2 regions of the Dorea sp. YH-dor226 genome follow, and region 1 is predicted to be linked to the other one. Evidence: riboswitches for the same ligand, from Rfam matches in the RefSeq annotation. Region 1 holds a riboswitch; the other holds the start of a gene.
What was found. Region 1 has a riboswitch for cobalamin ahead of ABE547_RS06300 (uroporphyrinogen decarboxylase family protein). Riboswitches for the same ligand answer to the same signal wherever they lie in the genome.
Positions count from the first base shown of each region.

Region 2: linked by a shared signal. The riboswitch ahead of ABE547_RS13195 (hypothetical protein) and the one ahead of ABE547_RS06300 (uroporphyrinogen decarboxylase family protein) in region 1 are both predicted to bind cobalamin.

Region 1 is NZ_JBDOHS010000005.1:122,020-138,059, forward strand. Features, by position in the region: gene ABE547_RS06280 (uroporphyrinogen decarboxylase family protein) at 1-508, opposite strand, end outside; gene ABE547_RS06285 (corrinoid protein) at 518-1,168, opposite strand; gene ABE547_RS06290 (uroporphyrinogen decarboxylase family protein) at 1,187-2,056, opposite strand; gene ABE547_RS06295 (GTP-binding protein) at 2,079-3,041, opposite strand; gene ABE547_RS06300 (uroporphyrinogen decarboxylase family protein) at 3,049-4,170, opposite strand; cobalamin riboswitch at 4,248-4,424, opposite strand; gene ABE547_RS06305 (uroporphyrinogen decarboxylase family protein) at 4,486-5,565, opposite strand; gene ABE547_RS06310 (AEC family transporter) at 5,583-6,494, opposite strand; gene ABE547_RS06315 (MetQ/NlpA family ABC transporter substrate-binding protein) at 6,598-7,434, opposite strand; gene ABE547_RS06320 (methionine ABC transporter permease) at 7,491-8,159, opposite strand; gene ABE547_RS06325 (methionine ABC transporter ATP-binding protein) at 8,162-9,166, opposite strand; gene ABE547_RS06330 (double-cubane-cluster-containing anaerobic reductase) at 9,435-10,589, opposite strand; gene ABE547_RS06335 (helix-turn-helix domain-containing protein) at 10,696-11,916, opposite strand; gene ABE547_RS06340 (MATE family efflux transporter) at 12,029-13,438, opposite strand; gene ABE547_RS06345 (Mrp/NBP35 family ATP-binding protein) at 13,547-14,380, opposite strand; gene ABE547_RS06350 (RidA family protein) at 14,405-14,782, opposite strand; gene glgX (glycogen debranching protein GlgX) at 15,438-16,040, opposite strand, start outside.
Region 2 is NZ_JBDOHS010000020.1:21,904-37,943, forward strand. Features, by position in the region: gene ABE547_RS13140 ([Fe-Fe] hydrogenase large subunit C-terminal domain-containing protein) at 14-1,393, shown strand; gene ABE547_RS13145 (DRTGG domain-containing protein) at 1,399-1,728, shown strand; gene ABE547_RS13150 (PHP domain-containing protein) at 1,725-2,450, shown strand; gene ABE547_RS13155 (response regulator transcription factor) at 2,490-3,179, opposite strand; gene ABE547_RS13160 (ATP-binding protein) at 3,145-4,599, opposite strand; gene ABE547_RS13165 (TrkA family potassium uptake protein) at 4,612-5,265, opposite strand; gene ABE547_RS13170 (TrkH family potassium uptake protein) at 5,288-6,628, opposite strand; gene ABE547_RS13175 (hypothetical protein) at 6,625-7,104, opposite strand; gene ABE547_RS13180 (ABC transporter ATP-binding protein) at 7,191-8,306, opposite strand; gene ABE547_RS13185 (iron ABC transporter permease) at 8,310-9,332, opposite strand; gene ABE547_RS13190 (ABC transporter substrate-binding protein) at 9,372-10,586, opposite strand; gene ABE547_RS13195 (hypothetical protein) at 10,599-13,322, opposite strand; cobalamin riboswitch at 13,490-13,687, opposite strand; gene ABE547_RS13200 (YoaK family protein) at 13,702-14,346, opposite strand; gene ABE547_RS13205 (FeoB-associated Cys-rich membrane protein) at 14,556-14,693, opposite strand; gene ABE547_RS13210 (hypothetical protein) at 14,765-14,914, opposite strand; gene ABE547_RS13215 (ATP-binding protein) at 15,138-16,040, opposite strand, start outside.

The DNA of each region.
Region 1 (16,040 bases):
TATTCTTTTTACGAAGCTCCTTATAGAAGATCACCGGTTCCATAACGGAACTGGCAGTACTGATCGGTCCGGTCAGATTGCCTACGATCGGCACGCCTGTCGTCTCTTCCTTCAATATCCGGATCGCATCCAGCACAACTTTCGCACGTCCCTTTGTGACATCAACCGGGGTCAGCTTATGAAACTCACCTACAGAGTCTATCACATACTCTATCACATGCGGTTCATATACCTTTGATCCCATATCAACCCTGGCTCCCATTTCTTCTGCCTCTACCGTCATACAGAACGGAACCCCATAATTCTCAAAACAGCCCTTTTCATATACCGCTTTCGCGAGATCTGCCATCTTTCGCGCATCGGTATGCGCCTCCGGAAGATAGACCTGTACCTCATCCATCAATTCGGCAGTCACCATATTCATCATGCCTCCCGGACAAATACATGCCGGACGGTCTGCCTTCTTTCCTTCCATGATCAGTTTCAGTCTCTCTTTTGGTGTTAACATATCCTTCTCCTATGCAATATTTAATAATCTTTTCGCAAGTTTTACAGCTTCAACAGCATTCTGTGAATATCCGTCCGCACCGATCTTGTCCGCAAACTTCTGAGAGATCGGGCCTCCGCCGATCATAACCTTTACTTTGTTGCGAATACCCGCTTCTTCAAGAAGATGAATGACCGTCTCCATACCTCCCATTGTGGTCGTCATCAGAGTTGACATACACACAAAGTCAGCATTCTGTTCTTTTGCTGTATCTACAAACTGCTGAAGAGGCACATCTCTTCCAAGATCGATCATATTGAATCCTGCTGTTTCCAGCATGATCTTGACCAGATTCTTACCAATATCGTGTGTATCTCCTTCCACAACTCCGATCACTCCCGTGATCTTATCATCGTTTGCCACCTCCGGAAGATAAGGACGCAGAATGTCAAGTCCTGCATACATCGCATCAGAGCAGAGAAGAACATCCGTTACAAAATATTCTTCTTCCTCATACAGCTGACTGGCGCGGTTCATACCGTCTACCAGACCCTCCATAATGCCGTCAAATGCAGGATAACCTGCATCCAGATATTCCTGTGCAGCTTCTGCCACATCATCTTCTTCCATCTCCACAACGCCGTCTGATAATTTCTTTAATAATTCCTCTTTTGAGCTCATGTTCCTGCCTCCCACTCTTTATTTTAATTTCACTTCTTTAAAAAGACCGTTTTCTAATTGATATCCTACATTTTTGATACACATCTGGCCCGCAAACTTTGCCTTTCCGATCATCTCGATACAGCCTTCTCCATAGCTCATCGGTCCGGAAAGCTTTCTGTCCTTAAGTTCCGCCTTTTCCGTTCCCAAAAGCGCAAATGTTGTCTTAGGACATAATAACATCAATGTCTTATCATCAGCAAGTATTTCCACCTTCTTCAGAAATTCATACGTAAACTCACTGACCACCTGTTCTGCCATCTTCGGTCCCAGAATACTTACGCCGCCGGAAGAATCTGCATAACTGATCAGATCCACATCATACTTCTTTGCTTCTTCCATGAATCTTAAGATCTGATCTCCCAGTTTCCAGAAAACTTCCTTCATAACTTCCGGTTTTTTGCGCCATCCCTTAAATACATATTTTGCATCAATCAACACATTCAGGATCGTAAACGGACCTGACACCTGAAGAACCACATGCTCTCCCTGATTTCTCAGTTCCTTACATGCCAGCAGTACCTCGTGAATCCTTCCCTTTGAAAAGTCCATCTCCGGAAGTTCCAGAAGCTCTTCCACGGAAGTGCAGATATATTCTTTTGCCCGTGGACCGGTCACCGCATTTCCATAATTGATGATTCCTCCCATAGCTTCCGCCTCAACCGTATGGCAGAACGGCAATTCACAAAACGATGCACCGTCATGCTCCTTCAAAGCCTTTGAAAGTCTCACCATGGAATCACAGTGCAGATATGCCTCCGGGAATGTTAGTTCCAACCCTTTCGTCACCTCTTCACTGATTCCGACGGAATTTCCATAGGTACAATAAAAATCTTTGATTTCTCCCATTCTCTTCTCTCAACCTCCTTTTTTATAAAAATAACGTTCGGATTGCCTGTTCTTTCAATTCACATCCAATCACGACGGCAACTGTATCCTTCTTATCTCCGGCCGCAGTATCCATCTCCTTAATCGATACCGCTGACGGCGTATAATCAAAATGCATCCTTCTTCCGTCTGTGTCTTCAATGATTCCTTTTGCCCGTATCACCTTTCCATAACGTTCTGCCTTTAATTCCCGCAAGATCCTCATAAGATCCGATTCGGATATTGCCCTGGTACCCTGTATAGAAATGCTGGAAAACACCTGTTTTTCAGACCTTGGAAGAATCATGCCCACTTTTCTGTTCCTCTCATGATCTCCCGTCATCTCAACAAGCTCCAGCAAAGCATCGGGATGCATCACTCTCCAGTCTTCGCCATATATGATTGCCTTTGGATTCATCTGCCGAATCCTTTCAATCAGACATTTCTTCTCTTTTAGGGATACAGTCTCCAGATGACTCAGCAGCAAAAGTCCCGCATTCCTAATCTGATCCTGATAAAATGCACCAAACCCGTCTGCATATTCTTCCAATCCTGCCAGATCAACTACCGTAATCAGCTTCGTAATCGTAAGATCCACTCCATCTTTTTCCTTTGCCTGCATACATGCATTTACGATATCTGACAGCCGTCCTACTCCCGACGGCTCAATCACAATCCGGTCCGGCCGAAACGTTTCCGCAATCTCCCGGATTCCCTTTCGGAAATCGATCGCCAGACTGCAGCAGATACATCCGGAGTACAGCTCCTTTACCGGAACATCTTCCGGCATCATTCCCCCGTCCAGCCCGATATCTCCAAACTCATTCTCGATCACGACGGTTCTCCCTTCGAGAAGCGGTAGATATTGATTTAAAAATGTAGTCTTTCCGGCTCCAAGGAATCCGGACACGATCTGTATCTCCATTCCATTTCCATCCTTTTTATCCTTCTCATTACGGCATTGCATACCTGATCTAGATTCCTGCTTCTTTCAGTCCCTTCGGCAGGCATCCCTTTCTGGCTCCTCTGCCATACTTTCTGGCAGCATAGATAAATGCATACAGGTTCTCTCTCGGAACTCCCGGCGGCACCTGACAGCCTGCTGCCAGTGAATATCCCATTGGACTGTCACTGCCTTTCTTCAGGCAGGTAATTACTGACTCTATCACATCGTCAATAGAACCATATTTTAAAACTTCAACCGGCGGAACATTACCGGATATACTCATCCTGTTTCCAACACAGCGTTTTACTTCTTCCAGATCCTCACTGTTATCCACACTCAGCATCGTGAATCCCATCTCGATCAGATCTTCCCAGATTCCTTTCGTCTTCCCACAGATATGAGTCGTCGGCATCCTTCCCGTAATTTCCTTAATTCCATTTACCAGATCCTGCAGATGTGGTTTTTCAAATTCCAGAAACTGCTTTTTACTCAGTACACTGAGAGAAGCGGATGGTTCTGCGATATTGACAGGAAGCGGACCGAATTCCTCTGTCACCGTACGGATCCAGCTTAAGTTACACTGTACACAATAATCCAGCAGCCTGTGCAGTTCCTCCTTATGCTTTACCGTATCCCGCAGGATCTCATCCAGTCTCCTGATAGACGTTGCAGTCGTCATCGGCCCTGCAACTCCATTTCCCGCACCCCATCCGGGAAATCTTTCCTTTGACTTCCGGAAAGTATCGATAATTGCTTCCAGATTCGGACACTTATGAGGATCGATCACCTCCATGCCATCTAACCGTGCATAATCCTTCAATACATGCTCAGACACAAATCCCAGACCATTTTCCGGATAGCGCATTTTGGATCCCACAGCCTCTCCGATCGACTGAAGTCCCACACCAATCCCGATTGCTGCATTTCCGAATTCCTCGTGCATCTTCTCCATGATATCAAAACGAATCTCCAGTGAGTCCCGGTACTGCTGAAGCGTATATCCGTAAAGATCCGCAGTGGTATCCGATCCCACCAGACGATACGGTATATGATCCACTTCCTCTCCCTTGGCGTACCCGATCATACGCTCCATGACTGTCATTTCATCCTTTTGCTCTTTCATTTCCCGAAGGAGTTCCTCATAAGTCATAGTCTTTCCACCTCTTTCGTATAAATAATAAAAATCGGCACAGAAAAAGCAGCGTAATTGCTGCCTTTTCCCCACCGAAAAGTCCGTTCATATATAGCAGGTCTCCTGACTTAACTTCTCTCTCTAATCCCGCCTTCCCTGTATACCGGTGGCAACTGGGATTATCGTCCGTTTCACAGTAGAGCGGGCTGTCCCGGATTCTCACCGGATTCCCTTTTCAATGCACGTGCATCACTATATAGATTACTATGTATATAATAGCATAGGAAAACACCCATCACTAATTAGTAATTCATATATGATTATAGCTTTCATCTATAGCATTCCTTTTGGCATGTATCCTTTTCTGGCCCCTTTACCGTAAACAGCCGCCGCATTCATAAATGCGATCATATGCTCTTTGGAAGTTCCTACCGGTGTCGTACATCCCGGACAGAGATTATATCCGCATGGATTATCTCCGGCTTGCGCAATACACCGTTTTACATGTTCTTCAATATCTTCGATCGTTCCATCTTTCAGCACATCTACCGGTGACAGATTGCCACTGATTGCAATCTTATCTCCATGCGCATCTTTTAACTCCTGCAGGCTTTCACAATTATCCACCCAGAAACCACTGACTCCGGCATCAACCACCTCCTGCCAGCGATCTTTGGTATTGCCACAGATATGAATGGATGTTCCCTGCTGAAATTCATTCATTCTCTGTACAGCCTGTTTCAGATAAGGCAGGAAAAACTCCTGAAACTGCTTCTTGCTCAGAAGATTCCTGGATGCCATCGGCTCTGACAGCATGAATTTTATTCCCAGCTTCTGATTCATGTCTTTACAACATTTTACAATACAATCCGTACTGAACTGAAGCAGACGATGAGCTCCTTCTTTATTTTTCACGGTTGCTTTTAAAAATTTTTCCGTTCCGATCAGACTGGCGGCCGTTGTCAACGGACCCGCAAGACCACTTCCAAGAATTCTTTCTTCTCCAAATCGTTCCTGAAGCCGTTCAAATGATTCCACAATAATTGGAAATCTTCCGTCTTTTTCTATATTCACAAGTTCCATATTATCAATATCCGCAAAAGAGGTCAAAGCCGGCTCTGCAATATAGGACACATTCTTCTTTGGATACTCCAGTTTTGTTCCAAGCGCTTCTACCAGCGTTCTAAGCCCCAATCCCACTCCCATGTTATCCGCATGGAAATCTTCTGCAAGCCTTGTCTCCACTTCAACCATTGCATCAGCCGAAAAATAGTAATCACAGATATTGATTCCATACAATGGAGGAGCTGTTTCTCCGGCACTCAGAGAAGTCGGAATCCTGTCAACTTCTTCCCCTCTGGCATATGCCGTCACTCTTTCTTTCGGCGTCATTTCCGGTTTGATCAATTCCATCTTTATTCCCCCTAAACTCAACAAAACAACATCATAAATGGTACAGTAATGATAGAAAGCAGCGTCGACATCGCAAAAAGTTCAGACGCATAGACTGCATCCTTCCCGTATCTGAGTGCAAATAAACTTCCCGTTACCCCTACCGGACAGGAAGAAGCCAATATCATTACCGTTTTAATGACATTGTCTACCGGTAAAAAGTAAAACAACCCGATCAGCACCATTGGCATAACAATCAGCTTTACAAAGCTCAGCCAGTACAATCTGGCCTTTTTAAATGTATGTTTCAGATCTGCCTGTGCAATATTAATACCCGCCACCATCATGGCCATCGGTGTATTCATATTTGCAATCATTTCCAATGGTTCTTCAATAATCGCAGGCATCCGGATCTGCAGAAAAAAACATAATACACCGAAAATAATGGCAATGATTGTTGGTGATGTAAATACCTTTTTTAAAGATTTGACATCCATTTTTCCGGACATCACGATAATTCCATGTGACCATAACAGAAAATTGGCCAGGGCAACATATGCCGTCATATAAAATACACCATCTGCTCCAAATATTCCCTGTGCCATCGGGATTCCAATAAATCCGCAGTTCGAATACATGATCGCCACATGCTCAACTGCTGCATAATCCTGATTCTGTTTCCGCACCACAATCTTACAGATACACCATATCACCATAAATGATAAAACTGACAATACGACCGACACTCCCAATCCCGAAAGCAGGCTGGGGGTAAACTCCTTTTGAAATGAAGTAAATAGCAGAATCGGTGTAAACAATGTCAATACCAGATCCGACAGTTTCTTATTGATTTCCTCATCCACAATCCCTGTTTTGTAACTCATGACTCCTGCAAGTGCAAGGATTACCATTACCAGTGTTTTGTACAATGTAATTGAAGCCAGTTCCATGTTGTTCTCCTTTTCCTCTCACAGACGATGTTTTATTTTCAAAAAGTAAAAAGGACAGTCATTACCTGTCTGCCCTTTTTACTTATGAACACTTTCATCTGAACTAGAATGCAGGAATCTGAATTCCACCATTACTCTCAAAGTACTCTTTCAATGCGTCACAACGTGCTGCTTCTACAAGATCTGCCAGCCACTGTGCATCTGCATCTTCTTTTCTTGTAACAAATCCAAGACTGTAATCTGGTCCATCCTGAGATTCTGCAATATATTTTGTAGCATCCAGTCCTGCATTATACATATGCTGAGCAGCAAGTATAATCGCATCTACATCCGGAAGGGACTGTGGAAGTACGCTCATCTCAGCTTCTACAAACTGAAGGTTCTTCGGATTGTCTTTGATATCATAAATTGTCGGACTTTCTACTGTTTCATCGTATGTAATCAGTCCCAGATCCTGAAGCATCTTAAGACCTCTTGCCTGATTGGTAGCATCATTACATAATCCGATTGTTGCGCCATCCGGAAGATCCTCCACAGATTCCAGATTCTCAGAATACATTGCAAATAACGGATAGTGTGTATAAGGCTGAGCCATAACAAAGTCTGTACCGTTCTCTGCATTATAGCTGTCAAGATACGGCTGATGCTGGAACCAGTTTACATCAATACTTCCCTCGCCAAGAGCCACATTTGGCTGAATACTGTCATCAAAAGTTGTAACATCCAGTTCATATCCTGCTTCTTCTACACTTGCACGAATTGCCTCTACCATGTCAATGAAGTCTGCTCTGACACCAAGCTTGATTACCTGCTTTTCATCAGAACTTTCCTCTGTCGTCTCTTCTGTTGTCTCCTCTTCTGAAGATGAGCTTCCACATCCCATAAGCATTGTTACCGCCATTGCTGCGCATAATAATACGCTGATTAATCTTTTTTTCATACTTACCTCCTGAATAATTGTATATAAAAATAAGCAGATGCTTACTTCTATCATGGTTATTTAAGTTTTTTGTAGATCCAGTCTCCGAAATACTGGATAAATGCCACCAGAACAATCAGAACTACAACAATAGAATACATAATCTTCTGATTAAAATTCTGATATCCATATGTAAGAGCTACTGCACCTAATCCACCTGCACCGATTGCACCTGCCATCGCAGTCGCACTGAGAAGATTAATAACGCCAAGGCAAAGACCTGATATAATTGACGGTACTGCTTCTTTCAGCATTACTTTTACTACAATCTGTGTCTTTGAAGCACCAAAAGACTGTGCTGCTTCAATTAAAGCCGGATCTATCTCTTTGAAACTGTTCTGAAATATTCGTCCCATAAATGGTGTACAGGCAACGGTCAATGGCACCAGTGCAGCCGTTTCACCAATAGAAGTACCAACAACCAGTCTTGTAAAAGGAATAATTGAAATCATCAGGATAATAAACGGAAATGATCGAATCATATTTACAATAAAGTCCAAAACTCTGTTTACAACAATGTTCTCACACAGTCCGCCTTTTTCAGTTACAATCAGAGCCACTCCGATAAAAAACCCAAAAAAGGTGGAAAGAACACTGGAAATCACCAGCATTTTAAGTGTTGCTACGATTGCCGGTGCTATTAACATCTGACATATTTGAAGAAATGTGTAATTTTTCAGAGCCATTATTATTCTTCTCCTTCCTCATCTTTTTCTGCCATATTTGCATGAAGTTCATGCCAGTTCATATTTTTCTTATCCAGATACTGTTCAACCTGCTCCAGATGTTCATCATCAACATTAATTACAAAGATTCCCATCTTGTCTCCCTGATACTCCTGGATCTGTCCGTTCAAAATTGGAAATACATAATGAAGATCTTTTGACATCTTTCCAAAAAACTCCCCATCCTGAATTCCGTTTACCAGATGTGCAATCTGAATATTATGACCTGTCTGCGGAAGCTGCAGTCTCTCCTCGCCGAGAAGTCTTTGCAGAGATTCCGGTTGTCTGATAAAGATCTCCTTTACCGTACCCTCATCTGCAATTTTTCCATGCTCCAGGATACAGGCTTTATTGCAGGCTTTTCTTACAACTTCCATCTGATGCGTCACGATGACGATCGTTATGCCGATTTTCTGATTAATCTCCATCAGAAGGTCGAGAATAGAATTTGTAGTCTTAGGATCCAGAGCCGATGTTGCCTCATCACAAAGTAAAATTTTAGGATCCATAGTCAACGCCCTTGCAACAGCAACTCTTTGTTTCTGTCCACCACTGAGATTTCTTGGTCTGACATTCATCTTATCCGTCAGTCCAACCAGTTCCAGCAGGCTTTTTACCTTTTTATCGATCTCTTCCTTTGAATATTTCCAGCATTGCATCGGAAGAGCAATATTCTGATATACGGTCTCACGTTCAAGAAGGGAAAACTGTTGAAATATCATGCCAACATGACGTCTGAATTCTCTTAATTCTTTTTCTTTCATATTTTTAATTTCACAGCCATCCACCATAAGGCTTCCCTCCTGGTATGATGTTAATCCATTGATACAACGCAATAACGTTGATTTTCCGGCACCGCTGCGTCCTACCAGTGCATAGATATCTCCATCTTCTATGGTAAGATTAATATCTTCCAAAACACTGGTTCCATCTTCCCATACTTTTTTTAAATTCTTTATTTCAATCAATGTTCTTCCTCCTTATTCAACACTCTAACTATTTTATTGATAATCTCCCTTCATTTCATCATTTACTCTTCCAATATTCTCCAGCGTGATTGTGCACAATGCACAATCTGTACTTTTGATTTTTGTGCACTTATTTATATTATTAATAAATACACTGTGTATATTTGCATTATCTATAGTACTTGACTCCATATTACATTCACAATAACCGGTAAAATCCGCTCCTGCAGAAAAAAACACCCATCTTTGCGATGAGTGTTTTCATTTTCTATTCAAGCATTTCAATAAATGCGGCCATTCTTGTATTCAGTTGTGCGACATCTCCCTGCGAGTAATCGGTAACCACATCCAGATAAGGAATGTGCTTTTCTTCATTGACAAAATTACGTACACTGATAGATTCCATATGTACAGAATGGCAGCCGGTCAGGATCATCTCCACGACACCATCGACTTTAAATTCATCAATCATTCTTCCCAGAAGTTCAATACGATGATCATTCGGTGTCATAATTGCACAGCCAATGGTGAAGTATTTTTCTGCAATCGCCTCATAAACATCCGGATTGTTCTCATCCACCTGCTTATCAATCACTTTTGCACCTGTACAGTTTTCAAAAGCTACTACTACACCACCGTTATCCTCGATTGCTTTCACCACTTTTTTGGAGTCTCCTCCGATCGGGCATCCTGTGACCAGAATACGGGGTCTCTTTTCCCGCTTTGGTTTATTCTCGTACTCTTCCAGTATCTGCTTCGTCAAAGCATCAAGCTCTCCCGGAACTTTTTCTATCTCCAGCTTATATTTACTGCCATATAACACATCCAGAAGCTCCATCCCCATGATCGGTACAGGATCCAGCTTCATCACTTCATACAGCCGCTTTAAAGCACTTCTTCTGGCATTCTCCATACGAATTGCCCGTCTGATATCTTCTTCTGTAATGACAACCTGAAATTTTTCTTCCAGATAATGCTGCAGACGAATGATCTCCTGTTTCCAGAGTCCCAGTCCGTTTTTTGATTGTGTGTTCGGCAGTTCCATTACATATACATCTTTAAACTCCGAAAGCATCTCATACATTTTCTTTTTCCCATCACAGGTCGTCTCTCCAACAACCAGATCTGAGAAATAAAAGTAAGGACACTTATCCGAAATCGCAAATCCATAACTTGACTTGACAAGCGGACAGATGTTCTTGGGCAGAACCGTTTCTGCAATCTGAACCGTTTCTTCCGACGAAGAACACAATCCAACCGGAACTGCTCCCATTGCAACTGCTATTTCCCTCGGAAAATAGGAACAGTATGCTCCGATTACGGGAATCTGTCGTTCCTTGAATTCTTTAATCGTCAAAAACGACTTCTTTTTCTGTTCTGCAAACTCTTCAAATATTTCAGGTAATTCTTTTATTACTTCCATTCTGTCTCTCCTCTAATACTATCACCTCTATTCTAGCATACGCATTCCTCAAATCCAATTTATTCTATGTACAAACCATCACTCTTCGATTAGGCACAATGCACAATTATTCCATATTTTCCTGTTCCTGCAGCACGATACTGATCATCAGCTGCCTTGCAATCTTCGGGTCATTGATATCTACTCCCAGTATCTCATTGATCTTGGATAGCCGGTATATCATAGTATTACGATGAATATACAGATGCTTTGATGTCATACTGACATTATTGCCATGCAATAAATACTCTTTCAGTGTATTGTAGAATTCCGTTCCTTTCACCTGATCTTCCTGTTTCAGACGATTCAAAGGCTGTTCCAGATAACGCGCATTTCCTATAAAAGGCGCTGCACAGGAACAGACAATCTGGATGTAATAATCATATTCCTGATGAAGATTCTGTTCCGCATGTGTCTTTTCTCCGATCCGGAGCGCCTGTGTAACCAGAAACTTCTTTTTTTCTATCAGATCAATATCATCAAATATTTCACTGACCGCACATACCATCTCGTAATTATCACACATGTCATTCAGCATGTAGATTAACTTTGCCTTCTGGTCTTCCATATAAATATCCGAAAATAAAGCAAATATGAGATTGTCCTTAATATATACAAAAGAATTCGGGTAAGTATCAATCAGACTGTTTCCTGCTTTCTGAAGCCGAAGCACATGATCTTTCTTTAACTTCAAAACAGCAATCATAAACGGCTTCATCACATAGGCATCATACATCTTCTGTATCTCTTTTCCCCGAAGCCCGTCTCTTTCCTCGCCTTCAAACAGACTTCTTGCAATCATCCGTCGGATGGTAGATGAATGATAATGTACCCTGACACCCTGCCTTTCAAAAATCATCCCAAGCGCCTGGCAAACGATGTCATTCACCTGACCCAAAACAGGCGCATCTTCTAGGTCATCATCCTCCGGAATCAGAATGCAGAAACCCTCTGTATTTCCTTTTACTTCAATCGTATTGACCTCACAGTATTTTTCTTCTGCTTTCAAATGCAGGGATGACGCCTTCTCTCCGGTTTCTTTCACTTCCACACATTGAGATATCAGACTGATGATGGTATCATGTCTGTCCGCTTCTTCCTTCGAAACCGGATTATTATCAGATAATCCGGCTGAAACAGCGAGCACCTTTCCTCCGATATCGACAATCACAAAGGATACTCCTGTATAATCCGCAATCATATCAATAATCTTCTGAATGTTACATTCTGAACTTACCGTTTCAAACACTTTTCTATAACATATATTGATATCAAACTTTTTCTTCATGTGCACATGACCCCGTTTTTTGCAATATCTGCATACTACTTTTCATTATATTCAACGCAAAAAACCATGTCCAATCGGTATTGTCAATAATACGCACTGTTTATAGCTATCATCAATTGATCGTTCCAGAATTATCCCGGGTCAGATTCTTGATCCATTTGTAACTGAAGAACCGGCTGACGGACATCGGTATCTTGATCACTTCATCACTCATCAATATAACATACACGATCTGTACACTCGCATGGAACTTAAATGCCGCAATTGCTCCAAAGATAATCGAAAAGCACCACATTCCTCCAAGGTCCACGACAAGCCCGTATTTTGTATCTCCCCCGGACCTGAGAACTCCCACGATCAACGTTGTATTGATCGACATGCAGAGTGAAAAATAAGACATGACAAAAAACATGAATTTCATATATCCCTGTGCTTCTGCCGATAGTGTCATAAATCTGACTGCAATCGGAGAAGCAATCAGTATCATACATCCACCTGCCAGTCCGGTCAGAATGCTGAGTTTTAAGAACTTTCTTCCATATGCTTTTGCAAGCTCATACTGTTTTTCCCCGATGGTTTTCCCAAGATAGATTGCTGTCGCGTTCGATACACCAAAGCACACAACCAACGCCAGCTGTCTTGCCACCTGTGCAACCGAGTTCGCAGCTACTGCCGCACTGCCCAGATGACCGATAATTGCTGCATTTGTCGATGTTCCTAACCCCCACAAAAGTTCATTGATAATTACCGGTACTGCATACGTCAGGAAATCTTTAAAGAGAATTTTATCGACCTTTACCATGTCACGCACATGGAAATGTACGACTTTATTCCTGTTTTTTGCATACCAGATGACGATCAAAAGCTCCAGTATTCTGGATACCAACGTTGCAATTGCCGCTCCTTTGATTCCAAGTTCCGGAAATCCAAACAGACCAAAGATCAACACGGCATTTAACACAATGTTGGTAAGAAGGGAGATTGCGTATACCACCGTAGCGATCAGTACTCTCTCGATACTTCTCATGGTGTTTAGATAAATCTGTGTGATACACATCAGAATATAGGATAACGCAACGATTCTCAGATATTTCGCGCCTTCTGCAATCACCACTTTATCATTGGTGAAGATTCTTAAAAGTTGTACCGGACACACTTCTGCTGCAATCGTAAAAATGATTCCGGCAGTCACTGCCGCACTCATTGCCATTCCCATGATCTTCTCAATCGAACGGGTATCTTTCTTTCCCCAGTACTGTGCATTCAGAACCGTTGCTCCGGAATTAATCCCGAACAGGAATAATGTCATCACAAACTGAATCTGGCCTGCCAGAGAGGAGCCTGACAGTACTTTTTCTCCCACACGCCCGAGCATCAGTACATCCGTTGCCGTAACCCCCACATTGATCAGGTTCTGCAGTGCCATCGGTATGATCAGACTGAAAACATGCATATAAAAACCTTTCCAGTTGATATTTAACTGATCTTCTTTTTCCCTTTCGGAAGCCCAATTCCCTATCATTTCTGTATCCCCTTTTTGCTCTCAAGCATACTTTTACGATTTTTCCTACGTTATGATATCAAAAGTAATGGGACTGTAAAACAGCCCCATTCTGTAACATGGATTCCATTATATCTTGTTTACCGCTGCTGCCAGATACTCATTGCTGACCTCCGAGAAATTTTCATTTTCAACGGCTTCTGCAAGTCCCGCATCAATCGGCATCTTTCCAAGCACCGGAATTCCCAGCTCTGCAGCCACTTCATCAATATGGCTTTCTCCAAATACGGCAATCTTCTTTCCGCAGTCCGGACATACCAGGTAACTGTAGTTTTCTACGATTCCAAGTACAGGAATGTTCATCTGTTCTGCCATATTGTACGCCTTTTTCACGATCATCTGCACCAGATCCTGTGGTGATGTAACGATGACAACTCCGTTCACCGGAAGTGACTGGAATACGGTAAGTGGAACGTCTCCGGTTCCGGGAGGCATGTCTACAAACAGATAATCTAGTTCTCCCCATGCCACGTCAGTCCAGAACTGTGTCACAACTCCTGAGATCACCGGCCCTCTCCAGATCACCGGATCAGATTCATTCGGAAGAAGAAGATTTACAGACATGATCTCCGTTCCATCCTTTGCAATACAAGGAAAGATCACTTCCTCGTTTCCTCCCGCCTTTTCATGAATTCCATACATCTTTGGAATGGAAGGTCCTGTAATATCAGCATCCAGGATTCCGACAGAGAATCCCTGCTCTTTCATCATTCTTGCCAGGGAAGCTGTTACCATAGACTTACCGACTCCGCCCTTTCCACTGACAACTGCAATTACATTTTTAATACTTGAATACTGATTGGCCGGCTTTTTAAAATCCTGTGGCTTGCTTCCGCAGGAATCTGCATGTGCACAACCGGCACAATCAGATGGAGAACATCCATTCTTCTGCTCTTCTGCCATAACTATCTACCTCACTTTTTAATCTTATTCTTCCACTGCTGCGATCAGTTCCACTTCGCATTTCACACCCTTCGGAAGCGTCTTTACTGCAACGCAGCTTCTGGCCGGTTTGGATGTAAAGTATTTTGCATATACTTCGTTAAATGCGGCAAAGTCTCCCATATCTGCCAGAAAACAGGTAGTCTTCAATACTTTGTCAAAAGATGTTCCTGCAGCTTTCAGTACTTCACCCAGATTCTTGCATACCTGCTCTGTCTGCTCTTCAATCGTCTCAGCCTCAACTGCATCTACTTCCGGATTGATTGGAATCTGACCTGCGGAATAGAATATTCCGTTATGAACATATCCCTGAGAATATGGTCCCAATGCTTTTGGTGCTTTTTCTGTTGCTACTACTTTCATAATATTACCTCTCCTTTGCAATTTCTAATAATGTTTCTTACCAGTTCTTCCACTGTTTTACATTGTACTACCTCTACAGCCGGGTTATCAATAGCTTTTTTCAGTCTCCCATATAATCTGTCAGTTCTCTTCCGCTGTGACTGTACAGATACATCTGTGAATCCTGCTGACAGCGCATGCATAAAGTCCCAACTTCTACAGTGTACCGCGTATGATCATGTATTTCAACATTTTCTCAGATATCTCGATCAAAACGGAAGTTTTTTGTGTCCGGTTAATCAGGAAGATTTCAAATACACTTTATGGGCGTAGCAAGAAAATGTGAACAATTCTCCCCAATCAATCCGAGGTTTCGAATAAAAATATGGAGATCGACGGGCACTGATATGAAATTATTTAGAGAATGCCCAATTATGATAAAAATAAATTGAATGATTTCAAAGGAACGTGAAAAAAGAGGATAAAAACAGAAGAAAATATTGTAAACACCCATCTGAATGCTCCCACCAGAAGTTGATATCCCTGTGCCGATCTTAATTTCCTCTGTTTTGCCTGTCATCATAACATAAAACGAAAGCCGCTGCTCCACAGATAAGTCAATCATCTGTTTTGCAACGGCACATCTTTATTTCTTCTTGTTCTTCTTCCAGTCCTTTTACTCTGCCACGAGTATCATCACAGACCTTGCTCCGATACATATCTGTTCCGACTCCAGTCTGACCGGCACTTCATGAATCTCATGCCCTTCCACGCCGGTATTGACCTCCACTGCCCACTGCAGATCGCCGGGAAGTTCCGGAAGTGTGATATTTACCGTCTCCCAGTATGCATTGACGGCAATATATACAATATCATCCTTCCCGCGTCTTTCATCATATCCCGCCATCATTGCAGCAACGACTCCTGAACCACTGTCATACGACGGATTCCATGCCTGCTCTCCGTGCAGACTTATTTCCGGAAACCCGCACAACGCTTTTTTACACTTGCCATACACTGCAACATGTCTCTTGCGAAAATGAATCAGATGCCGGAAAAACTGATAGATATCCTGATGCTCTTCCAGAAGTTTCCAGTTGAGCCATGATACTTCGTTGTCCTGACAATATGGATTATTATTGCCATACTGCGTATTACAGAACTCATCTCCTGCAAGAAACATTGGTGTACCCCTGCTGGTCATCAATACCGCACATGCATTGCGGATCATGCGGTATCTCAGGCGAAGAACCTCCGGGTCCTCCGTCGGGCCCTCCAC
Region 2 (16,040 bases), on a different contig from region 1:
GGAGGAAAACCTTTTGGATAAATTCATTAATTCTGTACAACTTGATAAAAAAGCCTGCACCGGATGCATCAACTGTATCAAATACTGCCCTACCCAGGCGATTCGGGTACAGAATGGAAAGGCAAAGATTAATCCGAAATTCTGTATCGACTGCGGACGCTGTCTCAGATACTGCCCGCATCACGCAAAAGTAGCCATCTATGATTCTGTTGATGAGATTAAAAATTATAAATATACGGTTGCATTACCGGCACCTTCTTTATATACACAATTTAACAATCTGAAGAATGTGGACATTGTACTGAACGCATTGATTTCCATGGGGTTTGATGATGTCTTTGAAGTCAGTGCGGCAGCTGAACTTGTTTCAGAAGCTTCACATGCATATATTCAGGAGCATATTGACGAAGCCCCCTTTATCAGTACCGCATGTCCTACCATCCTGCGACTCATCCGTGTAAAATTTCCGACACTGATTCCGCGTCTACTTCCATTAAAAGCACCCGTCGAAGTGGCTGCAGAGATCGCACGGAAAAGAGCAATAGAACAGACAGGACTTCCTTCTGAAGACATTGGTATCTTTTTTATATCACCATGCCCTTCCAAGGTGACTTACGTCAAATCTCCTCTTGGAATTGAAAAAAGTGAGATTGACAAAGTGCTGGCGATCAAAGAAGTATACCCTATCCTTCTGGAACATATGACACACGATGAATCTACACTGAAGCCATTGGCAGCTTCCGGTCGGATTGGAATCGGATGGGGCAATGCAGGCGGAGAATGTAATGGACTTCTCACAGATAATCACCTTGCATGTGATGGTATTATGAGCGCTCTCAGGGTACTGAGTGATCTGGAAGATGAAAAGTTCCACGGGCTGAAATTCGTAGAGCTGAATGCCTGTAACGGCGGCTGTGTAGGAGGTCCTCTGACCGTCGAAAATCCATATATTGCAACTGCAAAATATAAAAAACTACAGAGAAACCTTCCTGTCTCAAGATCTCATCTTAAGGATTACAATAATGTAGACTATCAGTGGTCCACCTACGTAGAATATGAACCCGTCTTTCGGCTTGGCACCTCTTTCAGGGAAAGTTTTGAAATGATGGGAGCCATAGAAGAACTGACAGAACAACTTCCCGGTCTGGACTGCGGATCCTGCGGTGCACCATCGTGCAGAGCACTGGCAGAAGATATTGTCCGCGGCAAGGCAACCAAAAATGACTGTATCTATTCTTTCCATGAATATATCAGCACCCTGTCCAAAGACATCTCCGATCTGATGGCATCTCTGGAACAGGAGCAGGATGCAGACATCAGAGCAGAGTCTGCTCAGACACTGAAAAAATACATCCAGACGCTGACTGCTGAAATTGAAAAAAAGGAGCAATAATTATGATAACTGTTCAAACGCTGACTGATTCCGGAATCTTCACACTGAAAACCCCCGGTGATCCTTCCCGGTCCATTGAAAAAGTATTCTGTTGCGACCTGCTCAGCATCGCCATGAGCAAGGCCCCGGAAAACGGAGCCTGGGTGACTGTTATGGGAAATAAGAATACCATTGCAGTTGCTTCTCTGACAGATATATCATGCATTATTCTTGCAGAAGGAATCCAGTTCTCGCAGGAAGATCTGAACTGTGCTGAAAATGAAGGCATTGCAGTCTTTTCCACCTCACTTCCGATCTTTGAGGCTGCACTGAAAGTACAGGAGATCCTGTCATGATTCCGTTATATTATGATCTTCACCTTCATTCCTGTCTGTCTCCCTGCGGAGATGACGACATGACTCCGGCAAACATCGTGGGCATGGCCGCGGTCAAAGGACTGGATGTGATTGCGCTGACAGATCATAATTCCTGTAAAAACTGCCCTGCTGCCATGAAACATGGAGAGGAATACGGGGTGACTGTCATTCCGGGCATGGAACTGACCACGTCGGAAGAAGTTCATGTTGTATGCCTGTTTCCAGAGTTGAAAAATGCAATGGATTTTGACGAATATGTCTATGAACGTATCCTTCCGATCAAAAATAAAAAAAATATCTTTGGCGAACAACAGATTATGGATGAATCTGATCAGGTTACCGAAATTGAAGAACGACTTTTGATCAGTGCTACATCCATCTCATTTGATGAAGTTTTTGACCTGGTGAATTCTTATCAGGGGATTGCATATCCTGCACATATCGACAAGTCTACAACCAGTCTGTTATCTAATCTGGGATTCGTTCCGCCTGACAGTTCCTTTACCTGTGCAGAGATCACAACCTATGATCACCTTCACCGCATACAAAAAGAGCATCCCTACTTTTTACGCTGCAGCATGATCAGCTGCTCGGATGCTCATTATCTTCCGGATATCCATGAGCCGCATTATCAGCTCTATGTCAAGTCCCGGAAGATTCCTCATATTCTGGAAAGTCTTTCCCGCCATCCGCACACATAAAGATTCCCTGTGATATGGCGGGAATTTCTGACAGATGATTTATTCACGGAACCGATATCCAACTCCGATCTCCGTCAGAATATATTCTGGATTTGCAGGATCTTCTTCAATTTTTCTTCTGAGTGTTGCCATAAAAACTCTCAGATTTCCGGCATCAATATCTTCCGCATACCCCCAGATTTCTTTAATAATATAATTATGAGTCAGTACCTTGCCCCGATTTGCGATCAGCAGAAGAAGGATCTTATACTCTATCGGCGTCAGATGCACTTCCCGATCCGCAACCTCTACAATTCTTTTTTCATAGTCTACCGTCAGCTTTCCGGTATGAAAAGCAGTCTGTATCTCCTCTGTCCGCGCACGGTTCAGTTTTCGGAGACCCACGCGGATTCTCGCCATTAACTCTCCCATATGAAACGGCTTGGTGACGTAATCATCTGCTCCCGCATCCAGAACCTGAATCTTCTCCTGTTCCTCCTGTCTTGCAGAGACAACAATGACCGGAATATCCGATATTCCTCTGATACTCTGAATAACCTCCATTCCATCGCCGTCAGGCAATCCCAGATCCAGGATTACCAGATCCGGCTGATTTGCATAAAACAGGCTGATTGCTTCTTCCACTGTTCTGGCAGTATAAAAACCATAATCTTCCTTTTTTAATGCCATCGATATAAAGTTCACAATATACTTGTCATCTTCCACAATTAATATCTTTTTCTTTTCCATCTTCTTCTGCCTGCTTTGCCGGGAGCCAGAATACAAATCTGGCGCCTCCGTTTTCCCGGTTTTCCTCCCATATTTCTCCGCCATGTGCAGTTACCACTGCCTTACAGATTGCAAGACCGAGCCCGATTCCGCGCTTTTGATCCGTGCTTTTATCTGATGTCGATACAAATTCATCAAATATTCTGTCCTGTAACGACTCCGGCACTCCCTCTCCGTCATCTTCAATGATAAAATATACACGAAGATTTCTGTATTTTACCTTTAACGTTATCTCTCCGTCTTCCTGCGTATGCTTGACCGCATTGTCCAGAATGTTAATAATCACCTGCGCGATCATCTTTCCATCCATCTCCGCAACGATTACTTCATCGGGTAATGACACTCTGTAATGACGCCTGTCTTTTAACCCTATCACATGACCGGAAGCCTCGTTAATCACGTCATCCACCACTTCCGGGCTTTTGTGAATATACGTCTGACCGCTCTCAATCTTTGTCATGCTCAAAATGTTTTCCATCATCTTCATAAGCCACATGGACTGCTCCATAACATCACGGATCAGTTGCCTGGACACCTCATTCTCCACATGTTCTGAATCCAGGAGAATGGCGCAGTCTCCCATAATCCCTGTGAGTGGTGTCCGGAAATCATGCGATATACTTCGAAGCATGCTGCTCTTCATGTGTTCCCGCTCTACTTCAACCTTAATCTGCTCCTGCTGTGTGTAGATCAACTCCCGATCCAGCGCAATTCCAATCTGATTGGCAGCCGTCTTCACGATCAACTCCTGTTCGACACTTAATCCCTGGTTGTGATTCAATATTTTCATGATACCGATCTGTTTGACAATTCCTATGATCGGAAACATCAGATAATCCTTAGACGTATATTCATTGCCCGTTCCTGAGATGACCGTATCATCCTGAAGTTCAACCACACATTCAAACCCCGTATACTCGTAGATACAATGAATTCCAAGCTGAATAATATTCTCTTTTCCGGTTACATTGATAAACTGCTCCGACATTTCATACAGCCGGGTCGCAGTCTCTTCATTTTTCTTTGATATAATCAGCTGTTTTTGAAAACGGACTGCAAGACTGGAAGAAATCAGTGATGCAATCACAAAAAATACCATCAGCGTCATATCATTCGGATTCATAATGGCAAATGTATGAACCGGCACCGTAAAGAGGTAATTAAAAGTCAAAACACTGATTGCCGCACCAATCAGGCCATATTCGTATCCTCTGGTACAGGTACTGATCATCAGCACTCCCACCATAAATACCATCAGGATATTTTCTTTCTCTACCCCAAGGTAGTTCAACAAAAGACATACGACATCTGCAAGAAACAGAATCACTGTCATCCGTATGATATAGATTAATTTTCGGTTTGATTTTAATTTTTCTAACATAAATATCTTCTCTTATCTGCTGTTCCCCAGCATTTTATCCACATCTCTCTTCAGACCAATCACCATAAGGTGATCCTCCGCTTTCATAACATAATCGGCTCGCGGAAGCAGCTGAAGATGTTCGTCCACTTTAATCCCAAGTACACTGACATGGTATCTGGACCGGATATCCATATCCCGGATACTTCTTCCAACCCAGCTTCTCATCGGCGATATCTCGAAGATCGAGTATCCGTCTGCCAGTTCAATGTAGTCGAACACGTTATTGGTACTGTGTTTTACTGCCAGACGTTCTGCCACATCTTTATCCGGATAGATGACTTCGTCTGCTCCGTTTCTCAACAGAAACTTTGCATGAATATCCCGGTTTGCTTTACTAACCACATATCTTGCTCCCAGATCCTTCACAAGACTTGTGATTTCTAGACTGCTCTGGAAATTCGACCCGATGCACACAAAGCAGACATCAAAGTTTCCTACCCCCAGACTCCGCAAAACCTCTTCATTGGTGCAGTCCCCGATCTTTGCATTGGTAGCGATCGGAAGCAGATCTTCTACCTTTTCCTCCGCCTTATCTACAATCATCACTTCATTTCCAAGACGAATCATATTTTCACACAGATGATGTCCCAGTCTTCCAAGTCCAATAATCAATATTGATTTCATATCTTCCTCTCCCACACTTTCGTTATCCTATTGTAATTGCTTCCACCGGTTCTTTCAAGGGTGACTTTGCTCTGTGTCCTCTGAGAGACAGTGCAAACGTCAATCCTCCGACCCGCCCGCAATACATCAGAAATATAATCACCCATTTTGAAATCCCGGTGAGTCCTCTGGTCATTCCCGTGGACATTCCCACCGTACCGATTGCAGATACGACTTCAAACACAATGTCCATCACCGGTTCCTGCTGAATCGCAGTCAATATCATAACTGCAGCAACGATCAGAAACAGATTGGTACACATAACGGTACTTGCCTTCCGAATTGAGCCCTCATCCAGTCTTCTTCCAAATATATGGCAGGAATCTTCATTTTTCAGATTGGCACTGACGTATACAAGAAGTACCACAAACGTTGTCGTCTTAATTCCTCCTGAAGTAGAGCCCGGACTTCCTCCGATAAACATCAGAAGAATCGTAACAATCTTACTGCTGTCTGAAAGTGCGGCAGTATCTACGGTATTAAATCCTGCCGTTCTTGCAGTCACGGACCCGAACAGGGAACAGAATATCTTCTCCGATCCGGACATGCCGGCAAGCGTCCGGTCTGCTTCAAACAGATACAGAAGAATCGCACCGGATACGATCAGTATCGCCGTCGTCGTAAGTACAATCTTAGTATGAAGACGATATCTGGTAACATGGAACTTATGGATCGCAACATCATTCCAGACAAAAAACCCGATTCCGCCAATAATGATCAGGAACATGATCACAATATTGATTACCGGATCTCCGTCATACCATGTAAAAGAACTGTAGGCTTCCCTTGTTCCCATCAGGTCAAATCCTGCATTACAGAAAGCAGATATGGAATGAAAGATTCCGTAATAAATCCCTCTGACCCAACCAAAATCTTTCTGAAACCTAAGTGCAAGAATGACAGCACCCGTTCCTTCAAATACCAGCGTTCCCTGCATGATTTTTTTTGCGAGACGTACAATTCCGCCAATCTGCTGAATATTGACACTCTCCTGCAGTGTTCCCCGCATGACCAGCCCGATCTTGCGATGGAGAATAATCGCAAAAAACACTCCGATCGTCATAAACCCCAGTCCACCTATCTGAATCAGCAGCAATATAACACATTGTCCAAACATCGTCCATTTCTGATATGTATCTGCAATTACCAGTCCCGTCACGCAGGATGCAGAAGCAGAGGTAAATAATGCGTCAATAAAGGGAGTCACTTTACCATCTCTGCTTGCAGCCGGAAGCATCAGAAGCATCGCTCCGATCAAAATAATCAGCAGATAACCAACTACGATCATCTGTGTCTGCGTCAGTCTTCGAATCTTCATCTTCATGCCACCCCTGCCTCATTTCTCTGAAACATTCCTTCCAACTGCCGGGTAATCTCAGCATTTTCTTTCAGAATCCGAATATGAAAACGATCATACATCGCCTCGTTCAATCTGTCATTACAGATTCCATATACCTGTTCCGTATGATACATCTTCTGAATCAGTTTACAGATACAGAGATTGTCCTCGTCAGACTCTGACGCTGCAACGACCAGACAAATATTATTCCATTCTCTGCGAATACCGATCTCTTCGATCACAATCGGAAGCAATCCGTGATTTCTTACCCATTGTTCCAGAAGCTTCATCCGGCTTCCGCTTCCAAATAATAGAGCGCAGGCTTCCCCGCTCTGCGCTTCTTCATCTTTCAATTTCTGCTTTTTGTCTTCCGTAAGCCAGCCATCCAAGCGGAATGTCAGATAGTATCCATACGCTCCCGCAGCCACCATAACCAATATCAATATCATATTCGTCAACATATTATCACCTTCTTTTTCTACCTTTATCATAAAGGATTTTGTATTAAGAAGGTAATAATATTCGCGTATACGTATTAAGATTATATTTAGATGACTGTTCTTTTCGTCTTTTTCAGCTTTCCCATACGCTCTGCCATAAGCAAAAGTTCTTTCATTCTCTGATTACAGGAGCCGATCTTTACACCGGCATCCAGTATCAGTTCACATTCTTCCATCAGGGAAATGGCTTTCTGATACGCATGGTCACTGACCGGCTGAAAGGGTTCTTCCGTCACAACCTGAACTGCAAGAAGTCTGGCAAGCTGGTAATCCACATCATTCGTATACAGAATTCCCGCTGCAAACGGAATATTCTCTTTCTGAAGCCTCCGGTAGACCGGAATCCCCGTCCCGCAGGAAGATATTACAAATATCCGCGGCTTTCCTTCCGGTCTCGGCAGTTCAATACTGCCAAAACAAGGATCAAAATATCCATTATCTATCTCGTACAGATCACGGAGCAGATCTTCTTTGAATATCTCTTCCGGGGTTCCGTAATGGGATATTGCATCCCCCTTTACACAGAGAATTTTATCTGAGATCTTCTGTGCAAGATCAATCTCGTGCAGGGACATGATCACTGTAATTTTTTTCTCCTTTGCCATCCTTCTTAAGATTGCAAGAAGCTCCAGTTTATATCTTATATCCAGATAAGAAGTCGGTTCATCCAGAATCAGGACCTCCGGTTCCTGACAGATCGCGCGCGCCAGAAGTATCCTCTGACGCTGCCCGTCGCTGATCGCATCAAAGCTCAGATTCTGAAGTTCTTCTGCATGTACTGCTGCCATCGCTTCATCCACTTTTTCTTCATCTTCCGCAGTCAGTATTCCCAGCTTACCGGTATACGGATAACGACCGGTTGCAACAATATCACGACACGTCATCAGTTCCGGTTTCATCCGTTCTGTCAGAACAACTGCCATTCTGGTAGATAGTTGTCTGTATGAGAGGTCTCTGAGCTCATCCTTCTCTACATATACACTCCCGCAGATTGTCTTAAGCTGCCGGATGATACTTTTTAAGATCGTCGACTTGCCGGCCCCGTTTGGACCAATCAACGTCACGATCTCTCCTTTTTCTATTCCGATATTGATATCCCTGATCAATGGAATTCCATGATAACCGACAGTCAGATTCTGCATCTGTACATAATATTCTGCCATCTTCTACCTCTCTTTCTGCCGGTGAAGCATCATAAAGATGACAACCGGAGCACCAAAAATTGAAGTTACCGTACTGATATTCAGCTCCGTCGGAGCAAAAGCCATTCTTGCGATCAGATCACACATCATACAGAATACAGCCCCGCCGAGGAAAGTGCCGGGAATTACAATCAATGGTTTTGCTGTATGAAGTGCCTGTTTTACAAGATACGGCACTGCAATTCCCAGAAATGAGATCGGCCCCGCAAATGCTGTCACACATGCCGAAAAGACACTGGATAACAGAATCAGAGACACGCGGAACCACCGGATATTCACGCCCATACTCTGTGCATAAGCTTCTCCCAGTTGATACGCCCCGATCGGTTTCGACAATAAAAATGTCAAAATCAGCGTCACTCCTACCAGTAACGCAGCCACCTTAACATTACTCCAGTTCATTCCCGAAAAGCTGCCCTGTGACCAGCCATGCAGATTCACGATATCAGAATCATCTGCAAAGGTCACAACAAAATCCGTAATTGCAGAACAGATATAACCGATCATGATCCCCGCAACCAGAAGCGTCGCCATATGATTCAGTTTTCCGGACATCAGAAGAATGAATCCGGTAGAGATCAACGCTCCGACAAACGCTGCAAAGATCAAAGTATACGATGATATCGCACGATAATATTTCAGAAATACGATCATCGTCAGTGCCACGACCATCTTCGCTCCGGAAGAGATTCCCAGTACAAATGGTCCCGCGATCGGATTCGAAAAAAAGGTCTGAAGAAGAAACCCCGACAAGGACAGTGCCCCGCCAAGAATTGCTGCCATCAGCACTCTTGGAAGGCGGATCTTCCAGATAATATTCATTGCAACAGCATCACCCTCATGGCAGAATAATATTTTCACGATCTCCGGTAATGTAATCTGTACATTTCCAGTATTGATATTCAATACCGTAATCACGCAGAAACAGACCCCCAACACTGTAAAGACCAGAATATATCTGGATATCCTCTGTTTTTTCTTCTCCATAACCTTTTCCTCTTTTTCCCATCCGGCACATGGGCCGGCTTAATTCACATGGTACAAAAATGTCATCTGGCTTTCATCTCCATCTGTAAGCATCAGGTGAATATCTGCGATCAGATTTCCCACAATATCAGTAGCCTGATAAAGATACTTTCCAGTACACCAGACATTGCCTTCCTTCACCGCCTTAAATTCCTGAAACAGCTCATCCTTTGCAGTCAGATCTTCGATACTCTCAATCGGATTGTCGATACTGGAATTATAGATCAGATAATCTGCATCCTGTGCAACCGCATAAAATTCTTCCATCGAAAGATCAACTGCTGCGCTGTCACTCTCCTTGTTCTCCAGATCTTCGAACACATATCTTCCTCCTGCAATCTCTATCATCTTCGGGATGTAATCTTCACTCTTTCTGACTACCACTGTTCCATTTGTACTGACATAGAAAAATGCCACGGTCTTTTCTGTATTTTTGAAATCTTTCAACTGTTCTATGATCTCTGTCTGCTCAGCAAAAAATTCTTCTGCCACCGTCTCCTGATTCATCATAGCCGCATAAAGTTTCACCCATTCTGTTCTTCCGAGCGGATGAGACTCGTAGCTGGAACGGTCAATGAATACCGGAATATCAAGATCCTCTATCATTTCCTGAACCTTCGGGGTATGTAATATCATGGTAGATTCAATCGCCAGATCGCACCCCTCATCAATCAGCATCTCATAATCCGGCTCACTATACTTTCCTGCATATATGATATCCCCGGCTTCCATCGCTTCCACCGCATGTTCAATATACCATCCGGAAGCCTGTGTTCCTGACATTCGTATAGCTCCGATCGAATCGATCGCATCAAACAGTGCCATGGCAGAAGTTGCTGCCAGATAGATACAGTCCAAAGGCTGTTCCAGAACAATGATATCGCTGTCAAGCTCTTTTGGAACATCACTTTCCTCCGGCACGATCAGATACCTTCTGTCATTATGCACATCAATCAGCTTATATCCTTCACGATAGTAATACACATCAAATGCTTCCGCATAATCAAGTTCCATTGTACGCTCATATTCCAGCCCCTGAATTACAGGTACCTCTTCTTCCTGTTCCGAAGCATCTGTGCTGCCCCCTTCCCCCTGTGCGCTCTGACCGGTTGAAGTATCTTCTTTTGCCTTACAGCCGGTCAGAACACCGGCTGTCATCATAGTTACACAAAGCATAACACAGATCAATTGGTAAACTTTTTTTCTCATCATCATGTCTCTTTTCTCTTACTTCGCATCTTTGCAGGCTGCATCGAATAATTCTGCGGCCTTCTCTTCACAACCGAACAATGCACCGTAGACTTTCACCCACTCTTTCTGTGCAAGTTCTTCCTCTTCATCTGCCGAACGATCTACAAACATCGGAAGTTCCAGAATCGTATGCCTTTCGATGATGGCATCCAGAATCTCCATCTTCTCTTCCTGCTCCTCCTCGTCTTTCGGAAGCAGTTCTGATGGGAAGATACTGAGATCACATTTACACTTCAGTAAAGCTTTATAATCCGGATCATCAAAAGATCCCGCATAGACGATCTCTTCTTTACCCAGCGCTTCTGCAATCTTTTCTGACGGACAATCTGCTTTCTCATATCCAATGGCCGCAATTGTTTCCAGAAGTTCCAGATCTTCCATTGACAGAAGAGCTTCCTCGGCCGCAGCATATACATGCTCTGCAGGTTTTTCAATGACAATCATCTCTTTATCCAGACCTGCCGGAATCTCTGTATCTTCCGGTACGATCAGGTATTTCACAACATTTCCGTGATAAAGCTGTACAATTGCCTCCTGCGAAGGTGTCAGTTCTGAATCTTTCTCATCCTCTGTCGCATCTTCGGAATCTGTTTCTTCGTCCGTCTTTTTCTCGGGATCTCTTAGCGTATCCTTTGTAAGATCAATCTCCAGAAGCGTAATGCCGCCTTTATAATGATAGATTCTGAAATACTCAGCATATGCAATCTCTGTTTCAGATTCATACTCCAGCCCCAGAATCTCAGGTGCCTCGTCATCAAGCTTTTCATTGCTTCCGGCCATGCCACTTACATTCATTCCATCTGCTTTTGCCGCCTCGGCAAGATAGATAAATATTGTATATGTGATTTCATGTGCAGCAGACATGGCTGTTGTCATACCGATGATCTGATTATTCTTATTCAAAGCAACCGGAATCACAAATGTTGTGGAACCATTTCCCTTTGAGCTTGGATAGTATACATTCCCGTTTGCTTTGACATATTGATATTTATCACTTCCAAATACCAGAGTTGCATACGCTTTTCCTCCTGTAATCGTCACTTTGTTACAGGAGATACCTACTCTTCCGGTTCCGCCTGACCATGAGAACTTATCCGGAGTGTATACTCCATCCTTTAATGCAGTTTCACTGTTCACACGTCCGGTTCCTCCGCTTAAATCAGACTCATATTTTGACTCTGTATCCGGAGTACCATTGTTGGCAGATGAATTGCCGGTTCCACCTGACGGTGTGTTCCCTGACGAATTTCCTCCCGACGGATCTTCTGTCGGTGTATCATCTCCCGACGGCAGTTCCTGCTTTTCCATTCCTTCTGTCAGGAAAGTCAGCTTACGATCATACCACAGATCTTTACTGATGGAATGTGCTGCAACTTCAATCTCTGCATCCAGACCTGCTACCGGTACAATATATGTATATTTTCCTTCCGAATTTACAAGAAACGGAATCATATCCTCCGCCGGAGCATTCTCTGCTTCTTTGGCAGTTCCCATATACAGTTTGTCATATCCGGTGCCACTTAAAGTAATCACCGCGCTCATATTACCGTTCTCAACAGTAAGCAAGCAATTGATCACTTTAAACATACTCGCACTGGATTCCACATTCATCCGGTATATACCATCTTCTACAAATTTTCTGGCATTTTCTGAATGTATTGTCAAAGTACGGTCATACCATGTATCTTTGCTTACCGAATGTGCTGCAATCGCAACTGCTGTATCAAGGCTGCTGACCGGAATCTCAAACGTATATTTCCCCGTCATATCCGGTACGTAGGAAATGAGCTCGGATGCATCTGCATTTTTTGCTTCCTCAGCAGTTCCCATATAGAGCTTGTCATATCCGGTACCACTTAAAGTAATCACCGCGCGCATCTGACCCGTTCCTGCAATCAGTACACAATCTACAACTTTAAACATGGAAGAACTGGTAGTTACATCCATATGATACATACCATCTGCAAGTGCAGGTGTTCCCGGTTCCTCTTCTCCCGGTTCTTCTTCCTCACCAGACTCTTCTCCGGGATTCTCTCCCGGGGCCGGTTCTGGTTCCTGGTCTGTAATCGGAGTACTTCCCTCAGGAAGTGTAATATGGATCGTGTAATTCACCCATCGTTCCTGACTCATTGCGGTTGTCAGCGCTGCGATCGACAGATCACAGTTCAGATCCGCCGGGATCTTGAATGTATTCTTCCCATCAATCATTTCTGATGTATATTTCGTTCCATTTATCTCAACTGTTGTATACTTGTCACTGCTAAATACGATCCATGCAGTGATATTTCCTTCTTTGATCACAACCTTTTCGCAGGTGATCTGTACCTTTCCGGTGCCCCCGGTAAAAGTAAATTCTGCAGGAAGATATTCCCCGTCTGAAAATACAGTGGTCTTTCCGAATACATCTGAAGTCTGTACCGTATTCATACTCTCTTCTGTCTGCACGTCTTCAGGCGGATCTTGCAGAAGACTTTCCTGTTCTTCGTCCGCTTTTTCGTCTTCTGTCTGCAATGTCGGTTCTTCACCCTGAACCACCGGATTTTCTTCCTGAATCGCCGGCTCTTCTGCCACAGCCACCTCTTCTGTCCGGATACTTTCCCCGGATTCTCCGGAATCCTGTGCCCGGACTGCCGAGATCGGAGTCACCGTAAGTGCTGCTGTCAGGAACAATGCCAGCAATCGTTTCGTGTTACGCTTCATACTCTTCTTTTCCTCCTTCTTTTCAACCGAATCCTTTCGTATACACCTTTACATAGATGTACGAAAAAACGCCTTCTTACGAAGGCATCTGTAAGAGGGCGCACGAATGACTTATATTACATTCATGTACGACCAATTACTCGTGGCCTGGGACTTATCATCTGATCTGTCCCGTGTACACTACAGGCAGGTCTCCTGACTTGCAGATCCACACATAAGAAGCTGTCTTCCCGATCTCTCAGTGACATATCGGCTTCCCTGTTCCCTGCTCACAGTGACGAGTTCGCACAGGATTTGCACCTGTTTCCCTTTTCACCAGTTGCGACAGACTCTATCGAACTGACACCTGCAGTTTTATATCAAGTGTAATATATCATATTCACTTCCATTTTTCCAGTGACATCAGAAAGAAACTGATCAGAAGAAGACCACAGGAAAACCAGATCATATGAATGCCATACGTCGCAGACAGATTACCTCCGACACCGGCACCAATTGCAAATAACAGAATAATTCCAAAATAATAGAAGCACTGCCTGAGCTGTTCCGGTTTCTTTTCTCTCAGATACACGGACAGTGACGCAGTTCCGCTTCGAAGGTTGCCGATACACATGGTACTTGCATAAGAGTATCCGTCTACCTTACGAAAACTCTGTACCTGCATGGCACATGCAAAAGAAACAAACACCGTTGCTGCCATATTATATCTGACGGGAATAAATCCTACCAGAAACAGGATTGCAATCTCAATCAGTAAAACACCCTGACGCCAGTGCAGCCGTTTTGCATATTTATAACGATGCTGTATCTGCTCTGCAATCAGAACCCCCATTGCAAATGCAAGCAAAGGAAGCAGATACCGAAATGCTGCCTGCCATTCTCCTGCCATAAAGTGCTGACTCATCAGCACTACATTTCCTGTCTGTGCATTGGAAAATACTTCTTCTCTTGTGTTATACGTATAAGCATCCTGAAATCCTCCGGACAATGCAAGAAACGCACTGTTGACAAATGCTTCTGACATCTGTTTTCTGGAAAGGATCTCCCGGATCTTCCCCGGCTTATGTTTTTCATGTTTTATTTGCATCTTATCGTTCTCCTGTCATTTCTATCTTCTGTCATTTCTATCTTCTGTCACTATTATATCCGTCATCAGACAAATGTCAAACAGGGCCGTTTTTTAACAGCCCTGTTCGCAGAATTACTGATTATAATTATTGTATTTCATTCAGTTTAATGACAGTGTCTGCTGCAATTGGCACAGTCCCCTCCGCATTGCAGAGATTTTCCGTCTTTTTTACGCTTTATCATGCTGCGTACAGCCAACACGGCTGCTCCCGCCAGCAACAGAGACACGATGAAAGTTCCCATAATCCGGCACCTCCTGGTACTTCTCATCATATTACACACTTATCATTCCTGCAATACTTTATGTCCGTTTTTCAGGAAATCCGTCCGTTTTCCATCTCATAAACTGCATCCGCCACATTCATCGTCGATTTCCGATGAGATACCAGTACCACCGTCTGATATGGGCATTTATAATATTTCTGTCTTGCTGCACCCTCTATGTTCTCAGAACTCCCCGTCATTCTTTGGATTCAGACCATACACTTGGCGATGTATGAAAAATCTTATAATTTTACCCTTACCTATCATCCAATTTCTGTTCTCTCATATTATCTATCCCATCTTACGGGGTTTATTTTACTTTATTTTCAATATATGCCCACTATCAACTCATCAAGCTATATTTCCGCTTTTTTGCAGGCTGAAATATATCTTTCTCCTTTCAATCTGTTTTGTAATGTTCCTTCATTTTTCCAGATAATCTCTGATTCTGTCAATATTATAAAGCGGAATATTCGTCATCCACTCCTGAGCACGATAATCTGACATAGATGTCCTGACTGCATATTTCGGTTCGTATTTATCACAAAATGCCTTTAGACTCTTTGCACGAAGATTTTCCTCTGCTTTGACTTCTACCGGAATCACAGATGTTTTTCCCTGCAACAGGAAATCAATCTCCCCTTTTGAATTAGCGGTAGAATAATAATAGGGGTCTATTCCGACTTCTGAAACCAATTGCTGAAGAACATACTGCTCCGTTAATGCTCCCTTAAATTCTGTAAAAATCCGATTTCCATCAATAATCACCCTGGCATCAAGATCTGCCATCGCAATCAATAAACCTATATCCGCTAAATATATCTTAAACGCATTAAAATCTACATATGCTTTCAATGGCAATGATGGTTTATTCACTCTCTGAACTTTATGAATTAATCCACAGTCAAGCAGCCACTGAATTGCAAGTTCAAAATCTTTTGCACGTGCTCCTTCTCTGACCTGACCGTATATATACTTTTTATTTTCTTTAGCGAGCTGCATCGGAATAGAATTCCAAACAAGATTCAGTCTCGGAACAAGCGAAACTTCCGCATGCTTTGAGAAATCCTGCTGATAATAGTCAAGAAGATTCTTCTGAATTTCACGAACCTTATTCCAATCTCTGGTGTCAACAAATGTCTGCACCACTTCCGGCATTCCTCCCACATAATAATATTCACGTAGCCGGTCAATATATTTTGATTTAAACATCGTCACCATCCCGATGTCTGTCCCCTGTAACAGAGACACAAACCGTTCTTCTCCTAGAGCACAAAGGAATTCCTGAAAACTCATTGGGTAGAGATCCATGAAATCAACTTTTCC